DNA from 2 places in the Paenibacillus sp. OAE614 genome. Region 2 is predicted to be linked to the other one. Evidence: riboswitches for the same ligand, from Rfam matches in the RefSeq annotation. Region 2 holds a riboswitch; the other holds the start of a gene.
What was found. Region 2 has a riboswitch for cyclic di-AMP ahead of ABIE48_RS31490 (resuscitation-promoting factor). Riboswitches for the same ligand answer to the same signal wherever they lie in the genome.
Positions count from the first base shown of each region.

Region 1: it holds a riboswitch for cyclic di-AMP, as region 2 does, so the genes downstream of both, ABIE48_RS01640 (hypothetical protein) here and ABIE48_RS31490 (resuscitation-promoting factor) in region 2, are expected to answer to the same signal.

Region 1 covers NZ_JBEPOD010000001.1:307,707-311,718, reverse strand. The annotation lists gene kdpA (potassium-transporting ATPase subunit KdpA) at 1-1,280, opposite strand, end outside; gene kdpF (K(+)-transporting ATPase subunit F) at 1,350-1,427, opposite strand; gene ABIE48_RS01640 (hypothetical protein) at 1,569-1,958, opposite strand; cyclic di-AMP (ydaO/yuaA leader) riboswitch at 2,096-2,268, opposite strand; cyclic di-AMP (ydaO/yuaA leader) riboswitch at 2,391-2,603, opposite strand; gene ABIE48_RS01635 (glutathione peroxidase) at 2,914-3,408, shown strand; tRNA gene ABIE48_RS01630 (tRNA-Leu) at 3,553-3,635, opposite strand; gene ABIE48_RS01625 (urease accessory UreF family protein) at 3,886-4,012, shown strand, end outside.
Region 2 covers NZ_JBEPOD010000001.1:6,867,000-6,871,011, forward strand. The annotation lists gene ABIE48_RS31490 (resuscitation-promoting factor) at 55-1,227, opposite strand; cyclic di-AMP (ydaO/yuaA leader) riboswitch at 1,498-1,724, opposite strand; gene ABIE48_RS31495 (TatD family hydrolase) at 1,929-2,699, opposite strand; gene ABIE48_RS31500 (HD domain-containing protein) at 2,758-4,012, opposite strand, start outside.

The DNA.
Region 1 (4,012 bases), 6.6 Mb from region 2:
ATGAAGGGATGCATCAGAATTGCCACCGCAATCAGCTTCATCTCCCGGGCTTCGATCTTCCGCCCCAGAAATTCCGGCGTCCGGCCAACCATCAGGCCGCAGATAAATACGCCGAGGATCGCATACATGATCATATTGACGAAGCCGACCCCCTTGCCGCCGAACACGACGTTCAGCATCATTTCGGCCAAGGGCGCAAGTCCTCCCAGCGGCGTCAGCGTATCATGCATGTTGTTGACCGACCCCGTCGTAGCGGCGGTGGTGACGGTTGTGAACAACGCGGACTGCGCGATACCAAAGCGCACCTCCTTGCCTTCCATGCTGCCGGCCGAGCTGTTGATTCCCAATTGGTTGATCAGCGGGTTGCCGGCTTTTTCCGAGAAATACGTCAGGCACAGGAACGCTACGAACAGCGTCATCATGACGCTGAAAATCATCCAGCCCTGCTTCTTGTTCCGGGCGAACCGTCCGAACGTGTAAGGCAGTGACGCCGAAATCGTCCACATGCTGAGAATTTCGATCACGTTGGTCAGCGGGCTCGGGTTCTCGAACGGATGGGCCGAGTTGACGCCGAAGAAACCTCCCCCGTTCGTTCCGAGGTGCTTGATCGATTCCAGCGAGGCTACAGGACCCAGCGGAATCTGCTGCACGCCGCCACCCAGCGTTTGCACGGCCCGCATCGGCTCCAGCGTCTGCGGCACTTTGAGCCCGACCAGCACCAGGGTCACGATGAGAGCGAGCGGCACGAACAGGCGGACATGCGCCTTGATAAAATCCTCGAAGAAGTTCCCGAGTCCCTCACCCCTGCGGGTGATGCCGCGCATAAAAGCAATCGCGATAGCCAGGCCCGAAGCGGCCGAGGTAAACATCATCATCGTGATGACGATCATTTGGCCAAAATAAGACATGCCGCTCTCTCCGCTGTAATGCTGGAGGTTCGTGTTCGTCATAAAGCTGATGACCGTGTTGAAGGACAGGCTCGCCTCCATATTGCCGATGCCGCTCGGGTTGCCCGGAAGGCCGCCCATCGTTCGGAGCAATATATAGCTGATCGCTACCAGAAAAATATTGGTTGCGATCATGCTGAGCGCGTACTTTTTCCAATTCATGCTGCCCCGCTGCTTCAGCCCGATGATCCGGTATAGAACTCTTTCCACGCCGCTGAAGATCCGGTCCGTCCGATTCGGTTCATTGGAGAACATATGATATACGTAAGTGCCTACCGGCTTCACGAGCAGCAGGAGCACGAAAATCACGATACAAATTTGCAAAATATCCAAGGTTGGCTTCCCCCTCTTACGAGCATGTTCTGCTTTGGCCCCTTGAGGCTTACAGATTTAAAATACCGGTCAAAATTTTTCCGGATGGATCAAGGCGTAAACCAAATAGATAAAGACAAGCACGGCGAATGCCCCAACGACGATCATTGGTCTTTGCCCCCTTCTTCCACCACTCGGCCGCACCAATGAAGAAATAACAAGAACACGCCATAGGTGGCAGCGAGTGCAAGTATCATATATACATCCATCATCGTTTCCGGTCTCTCCTTTGCATGGTTAGAATCATCTTTATTTCAGTAAAAATCCGACTTCGCCGTTTAAGGTATAAATGATGTGATCGGCACCAAGCCCCCGGTAAATGCCGGGTGAGCTGCCCCTCTGCGTAATGACATATACCGGTTCCGACGTCCAGGGACGGCAGATTTGCAAATAGCGGCAGGTCAAGTTGAGGCTGCTTTCAAACAGAAAGATTTTGCCGACCTCCATTTCGGGCACCACCCAATACTCCGCTTGATTCGTATTCAGCCGGATGATCCGCTGCACCCCCATCTTTCTCAAGAGGCGCTCCTCCTGAGCGCTGTTGGTCAGAACGGCAAAGGGCCTTTTCCAATACATCAGCAGCTTGATAAAATTGCGTCCCGCCTCGTTCGGCGCGGTCACGATGACGACGTTGTCCATTTCAAAGGCTCCTCCTGTGCGGCAGCCGCAAATACGCAAAAGAAGCCGCAGGGAAAGAAGGACCTTTCCCGCGGCTTCTTGAATGTAGACGAATATGAATAGGATCGTCCTTTATTCAAAATGCGCACGACAAGTGCTGCCTCTCCCGTTACGCTGACGAGGTTAGCTGTCGGATTCGGGCGTGAGAGTCGCCCTACCTTCCGGTACTTGCCGTACCGGAAAGATTCACCCCGGCGGCTTCCGTTCCAGGCGGCCGCTGTGGTTCCCCCGCTCCCGGCCGTTTCCGGCCGAAATTAAGCGTTATTGATAATTGTATGTGATTGTGATGAATGCTCTCTTTTGTTCCAGTAAGCTAAAAAAGGGTAAAAAAAACACAGAGGCCAGCTGATCCCCCTGTGATCCGAAAGTTTATTCGGGTCGCAAGTTTCATCATTCCTCTCTCAAACGACGCTTACGAGGTTAGCTGACGGATTCGAGCGGTGAGAGTCGCTCTACCCGGCCGGATATCCATGGCATCCGTAGCCGGGATTCACCCCTGCGGCTGGCAGCAGACCCCCGACTCTCACACCGGTTCGCTGCTCCATGGCACGCGTTTGGTTCCCCCGATTTCCGCGCTTTTTTGCGGAAACTCAGCGATTAGTAATGGAAACTGTATTGAATACGCTCTGAATCATACACCCGCTCCTTCCAAGCTGTAAAGGCAGTCTAAAAATCATGAACCGCGAATTTTGGAACATTCAGGACCTTATTAGCGCTTACATTTTGGCTTTTTGACTTCTACCTCTTCCATGCTCCCGATTTGGCGCATTTATGGAAACCAGGTCATTCCGGGACACCGGCTCGCAGGAATATCCGCATTGACATTACAGTTCAATCGTTTAAAATTAAATTGTGCGCTTGGTAAATGCTTCGGCTGGATGATGATTCATAGCAGCACAAAAGGAGGAGGATGGCAGTGAGCGTCTATGATTTTCAAGTGAACACGCTGCGCGGCAAAGAGGTATCGTTAAAGGAATATGAAGGTGACGTGCTGCTGATCGTGAACACGGCCAGCAAATGCGGATTTACGCCGCAGTTTCGCGGGCTGCAGGAGCTGTACGACGAATTCCGCGACCATCATTTTCAAATTCTCGGTTTTCCGAGCAACCAGTTTGCCAATCAGGAGCCAGGTACCAGCGAGGAGATCGGCGAATTCTGCCAGATGAATTACGGGGTCACGTTCCCGATGTTTGAGAAGATCGACGTCAAGGGCAGCAACGCCCATCCACTGTTTCAATACCTTACCCGGGAAGCGCCGGGCGTGCTCGGATCAAAAGCGGTCAAGTGGAACTTTACCAAGTTCCTGGTCGATTCCAAGGGAAGGGTCATCAAGCGTTACGCGCCCAAAACGACACCCGACAAAATCGAAAACGACATCCGCAAGCTGCTTGAATCCGGAAAAAGCGAATAGGCAAATCAGCCCCACAAAATAACGCTACTTGCTGCGATCCGAATTCACTTGCTTTGCGGGACCCCGAAATATACGAAAATGCAATAAGCAAAAAAAAAAGCTTCCCTGGATTTCTCCAAGGAAGCTTCTTTCTGTGTTCATAGATGCGGTAGAGAGGACTCGAACCTCCACGGGCGTACGCCCACTACCCCCTCAAGATAGCGTGTCTGCCATTCCACCACTACCGCATATCCAAAGTTCATTTAGCGAACTTTTTTATTATACACAAAATCATCCGAATTGTAAAGGGAAATGCATCAGAACACCAATTATGTAATATTACATAACACATTAAACAACAAAAACAGTGATTGAGTCGCCCTAACATTGACAAATCATTATATTCATGTAATATTAACTTACAAATAATAATGATCGATGATTATACTTTGCAATTCACGTAATGTTTTTTACCACAAAAATATGGAGGTGACCGTGTTGAACGACAAAAGCACCAAACTGCTCGATTACGTGCAAACGCTGGATAACGACTTGTCGGTTGGAGGCTTCATCCATGTGTTCGACCTCCAAACCCGGATTGCAGAAGGGCGCATCCAGAACCAGG
Region 2 (4,012 bases):
TGACATTTTCATGATCATAATACTATAACATTAGAATGGCAAAGTAAAACGAAATTAGTTCAGCTCCGGTTTGACCGGACCGATCACGTACACCTTAAGGCCGGATTTACGGCCAAAGTTGCGTGCCTGCTGGACGGAATCGTAGTATATATCGATTTTATTTCCCTTAATGGCTCCGCCCGTGTCTTCCGCACGACGGAAGCCAACGCCTTCAATGTAAACCCACCATCCCAAAGGAATGACGCTTGGATCAACCGCAATCGTGCGGCCTTCCGTGACGCGTGTTCCTGTGGCGGTGCGTGTGCCGACTCCGGACTCGCCAGACGAATAAGCGGTCATGGAGACTTTGATCAGCTTCTTGTAGGAAAAGTCAACGCCGGCCTTGCTGACCCGGTTGTTACTGCTGCTGCTGCTGACCTTCTTCACCTTGGCAGGGGTAGAAGAAGCTTTGGCAACGGCTGTTTTGACTTCGGTCACTACGGGAACAGGCTTTTTCTTCGTGCCGACGGCAATGACCTTATCCTTGGTCACCGTCTGCACTTTTTTGCCCACCATTTTCATGGACACCAGCTTGCCGTCTTTGTACTTCTTCTCGATGTACTGCACCATGACGCCAGGAGATCCCCGCTGAATCACCCGCGACTCGCCTTTGTAAATGCTGGGGTCGGAGGTTTTGACCACCCGGAAGGGGAGGGATTCATGACGCTGTACCACTTGTTTGTTCATCCGGACGATCCGGATGTCCGTGTTGGTGGAGACCGCCGTTTCGACAGCCGGAGTGACAATGTCTGTTTCCTTGACTTTGACGCCGGTTTCTTTCAGCACGTCGCCGACCGTTTTGGCCGTTGTATACAAATGCTTCGTTGCACCATCAGCCGTCACCTTCACAGGACTCGCGCGGTCGATCACGACCTTGTCGCCGTCGGATATAGCCCCGCTCAGCGGCATCGATATTTGGTCCTCGGGTTTCAGACTGATTTCCTGCTCATCCAGCATTTCTTGAAGTAAAGATGTATTGGTCTGTACAGATTTCATTTGACCGTCTACTACCAAATAAACTTGTTTTCGCGATTGACTGTACACGAGCAGCAAGATCATCAGGGTAACCGCGATTGAAACGATAGCTGCAGTGGAGATCTGGCGCAAATTCTCATGCTTCCATCGCAATGCGTAAGACATGCTGGAGATTTTTGAATCATGGGTCTTCTCTGGTTGGAAAACGCCCACTTTCTCGATCCTCCTTCATAGCCTCGCCGTCTAGAGTTATGCATGATTGTATTTGACGCGACTATACTCAATTTTTTACAAGAACCCACAGAAAGCATGCGTTCTTGCACCATGAACCAATCTCTCCATCATGATTTGTCACCTCCTGTTATACAACAGTATGATGACTGCCTCTCCTTTATTCAAAACAAAAGAAGCCGATAGAAAAGAGCTTACGAGGACTCTTTCGTGGCTTCCGGATGTCTGAATATCGGAATTGTCATGCACGAGGGTACCTCTCTTTATCCGCTTACGGGGTTAGCTGTCGGGTTCGGGCGAAAGAGAGCCGCCCTATTCGCGTCCTTACGCTCATGGCGTAAAGCCGTTCAATTCACCCCAGAGACCCAAGAAAGAAATCAAATACGCTTGCGAGCACGGGACCGCTTCCGGTCTGTTATGACCCGCTCCAGTATTGGTTCCCCCGTTCTCCCATGCGGGAGACTCAGCGAGACTGGTTCATGAAGCTGCGAAGGTAAGACCTTAACGACAGCTCAATGATTCACTGAAAAGATGATATCCTGTTTTGATGCATGTTGTAAAGCGGTAATCAACCACGTTTAATTGAAAAAGTGGTTAAAAAAATGTAATATTCGGCGTTTTGTTTGTTAAAATTCTTTAATCATTCGCTCATGCTCATTTTTTCGGCTGTTTTTCTCCCGATTTCACACAATTCCAAATCGTTCCAGCCCATTTTGGGTGGTAATCTGGGCAATTTCCTCCAGGTCAACCCCCTTAATCTGGGCTGCCGCTTCAGCGACCAGACGGACGTTTGCCGACTCGTTTCTCTTCCCTCGGAAAGGGTGCGGCGTGAGATAAGGAGAGTCCGTTTCGATGAGCAGCCTGTCCATCGGAACCTGAGCCAGGACTTCTTTGGGGACTCTGGCATTCTTGAACGTAATAGGTCCGCCAAACGAAAGATGGAAGCCCATATTCAGGCACAGCTTCGCGGTTTCCCAGCTCCCCGAGAACGAATGCATGACACCGCCGACCTCGCCGGCCTTCTCTTCCCGTAATATTTTCACAATATCCTCGTGGGCGTCCCGATTATGTATAACAATCGGCATGTTCAGCTCTCTGGCCAGTCCAATTTGCTGGCGGAGGACCCGGTGCTGCACGTCCTTTGGAGAGGTGTCCCAGTAGTAATCCAGACCAATTTCACCGATGGCCACCACCTTGGGATGACTGCATAAGGATGCAATCCACTCCAGATCACCTTCCTGCATAAAAACGGCGTCCTGCGGATGCCAGCCTATGGCCGCATATATAAAATCATACGTTTCCACCAGCTTCATCGTCGATGGAATCGTCTCCCGGTTAAAACCAACGTTGATCATCCGTGTTACACCGGCTTGTACGGCATTGTCTATGACCCGCTCCCGGTCCTCGTCGAATTGTTGCGCATCCAGATGGGTATGCGTGTCGAACAGTTCCATGAATTTGAACTCCTTTCTTGTCGGTACCACATGTTCCTTTTCGTACGGTATTTTGTCATTAAAGCTTGAAAATGCGGGAAATCGAAGGAGAAAGATCGGTTATCGCCTTTTCCAGTTTATCTTCCGGATAATACAAGTGATATTTCCCGCGGTGAATGCCGCTGATGGAACGGACAATATCCGACACCTCGGATATTTCCCGCAGCTGCTCCTGGCGGTCGAGCAGCAGGATCTGTTTCTGGCTCGACTCGTCACCCGGACGAAATACATCGTAAGGAAGATCGGTCGGAAAATCAATCTCCAGATCATATTCCGGGTTCATTCCGGCTTGTCCAAACTCCCGGCGGATTTCATCGATCATTTCCAAATCGACCGAGTCCATTTCTACATATTTATACAGTTTGCGGTGCATAAATCGGGTGCACAGCTCGCTGAGTATGCGGTCGTCCTCATAGGACCACTGGAGGAAGGCCGTTTGAATCAGCGCCTCGTCCAGCTTCAGATAAGCTTGCACGTCCAGTTTGTCTTCAAAGAGCTGCGGAAGCGGCTCGACCATAAAGCCAAATGGATAACCATCCTGGTACAGCTCCTTGGCCCGCCGGAAAATTTGGCGCAAAATAATTTCTGAACTGCGGGTTACCGGATGGAAGTAGACCTGCCAGTACATCTGGTACCTGGACATTAAATAATCCTCCACGGCATGCATCCCGGACTCTTTGACCACCACTCTCCCCTGGTAAGGACGGAGCATCCGCAGGATACGGTCAATATCAATCGTACCGTAGTTCACCCCGGTGTAATAGGCATCCCGAAGCAGGTAATCCATCCGGTCGGCATCCAAGGGGCTTGAAACGAGGTTCACCACAATCGGTTTATCATAGGTCTTCGCGATGACGGCGGAAACCTTGTCCGGGAAGTCCGGGGCAATCTCGCTCAAAATGTCATTCACTTCCGTATCTCCGGTGACAATCCGGCGCGTCCAGTCTTCATGATTCATATGAAAGGCCTCTTCAATCGAATGAGAAAAGGGGCCGTGTCCCAGGTCGTGCAGCAGCGCCGCACACAGCGTCAGCAGCCTCTCTTCTTTCGGCCAATCCGGATATCCGCTGCGCTCAAATTGCGAAATAATCCGTCGTGTAATCTCATATACCCCTAAAGAATGGGAGAAACGGCTGTGCTCCGCTCCATGAAACGTCAAATACGAGGTTCCAAGCTGCCGGATCCGCCGCAAGCGCTGAAATTCGGTCGTATTAATGAGCCTCCAAACCGTGGAGTCCTGGACGTGAATATAATTGTGAACCGGATCTTTAAAG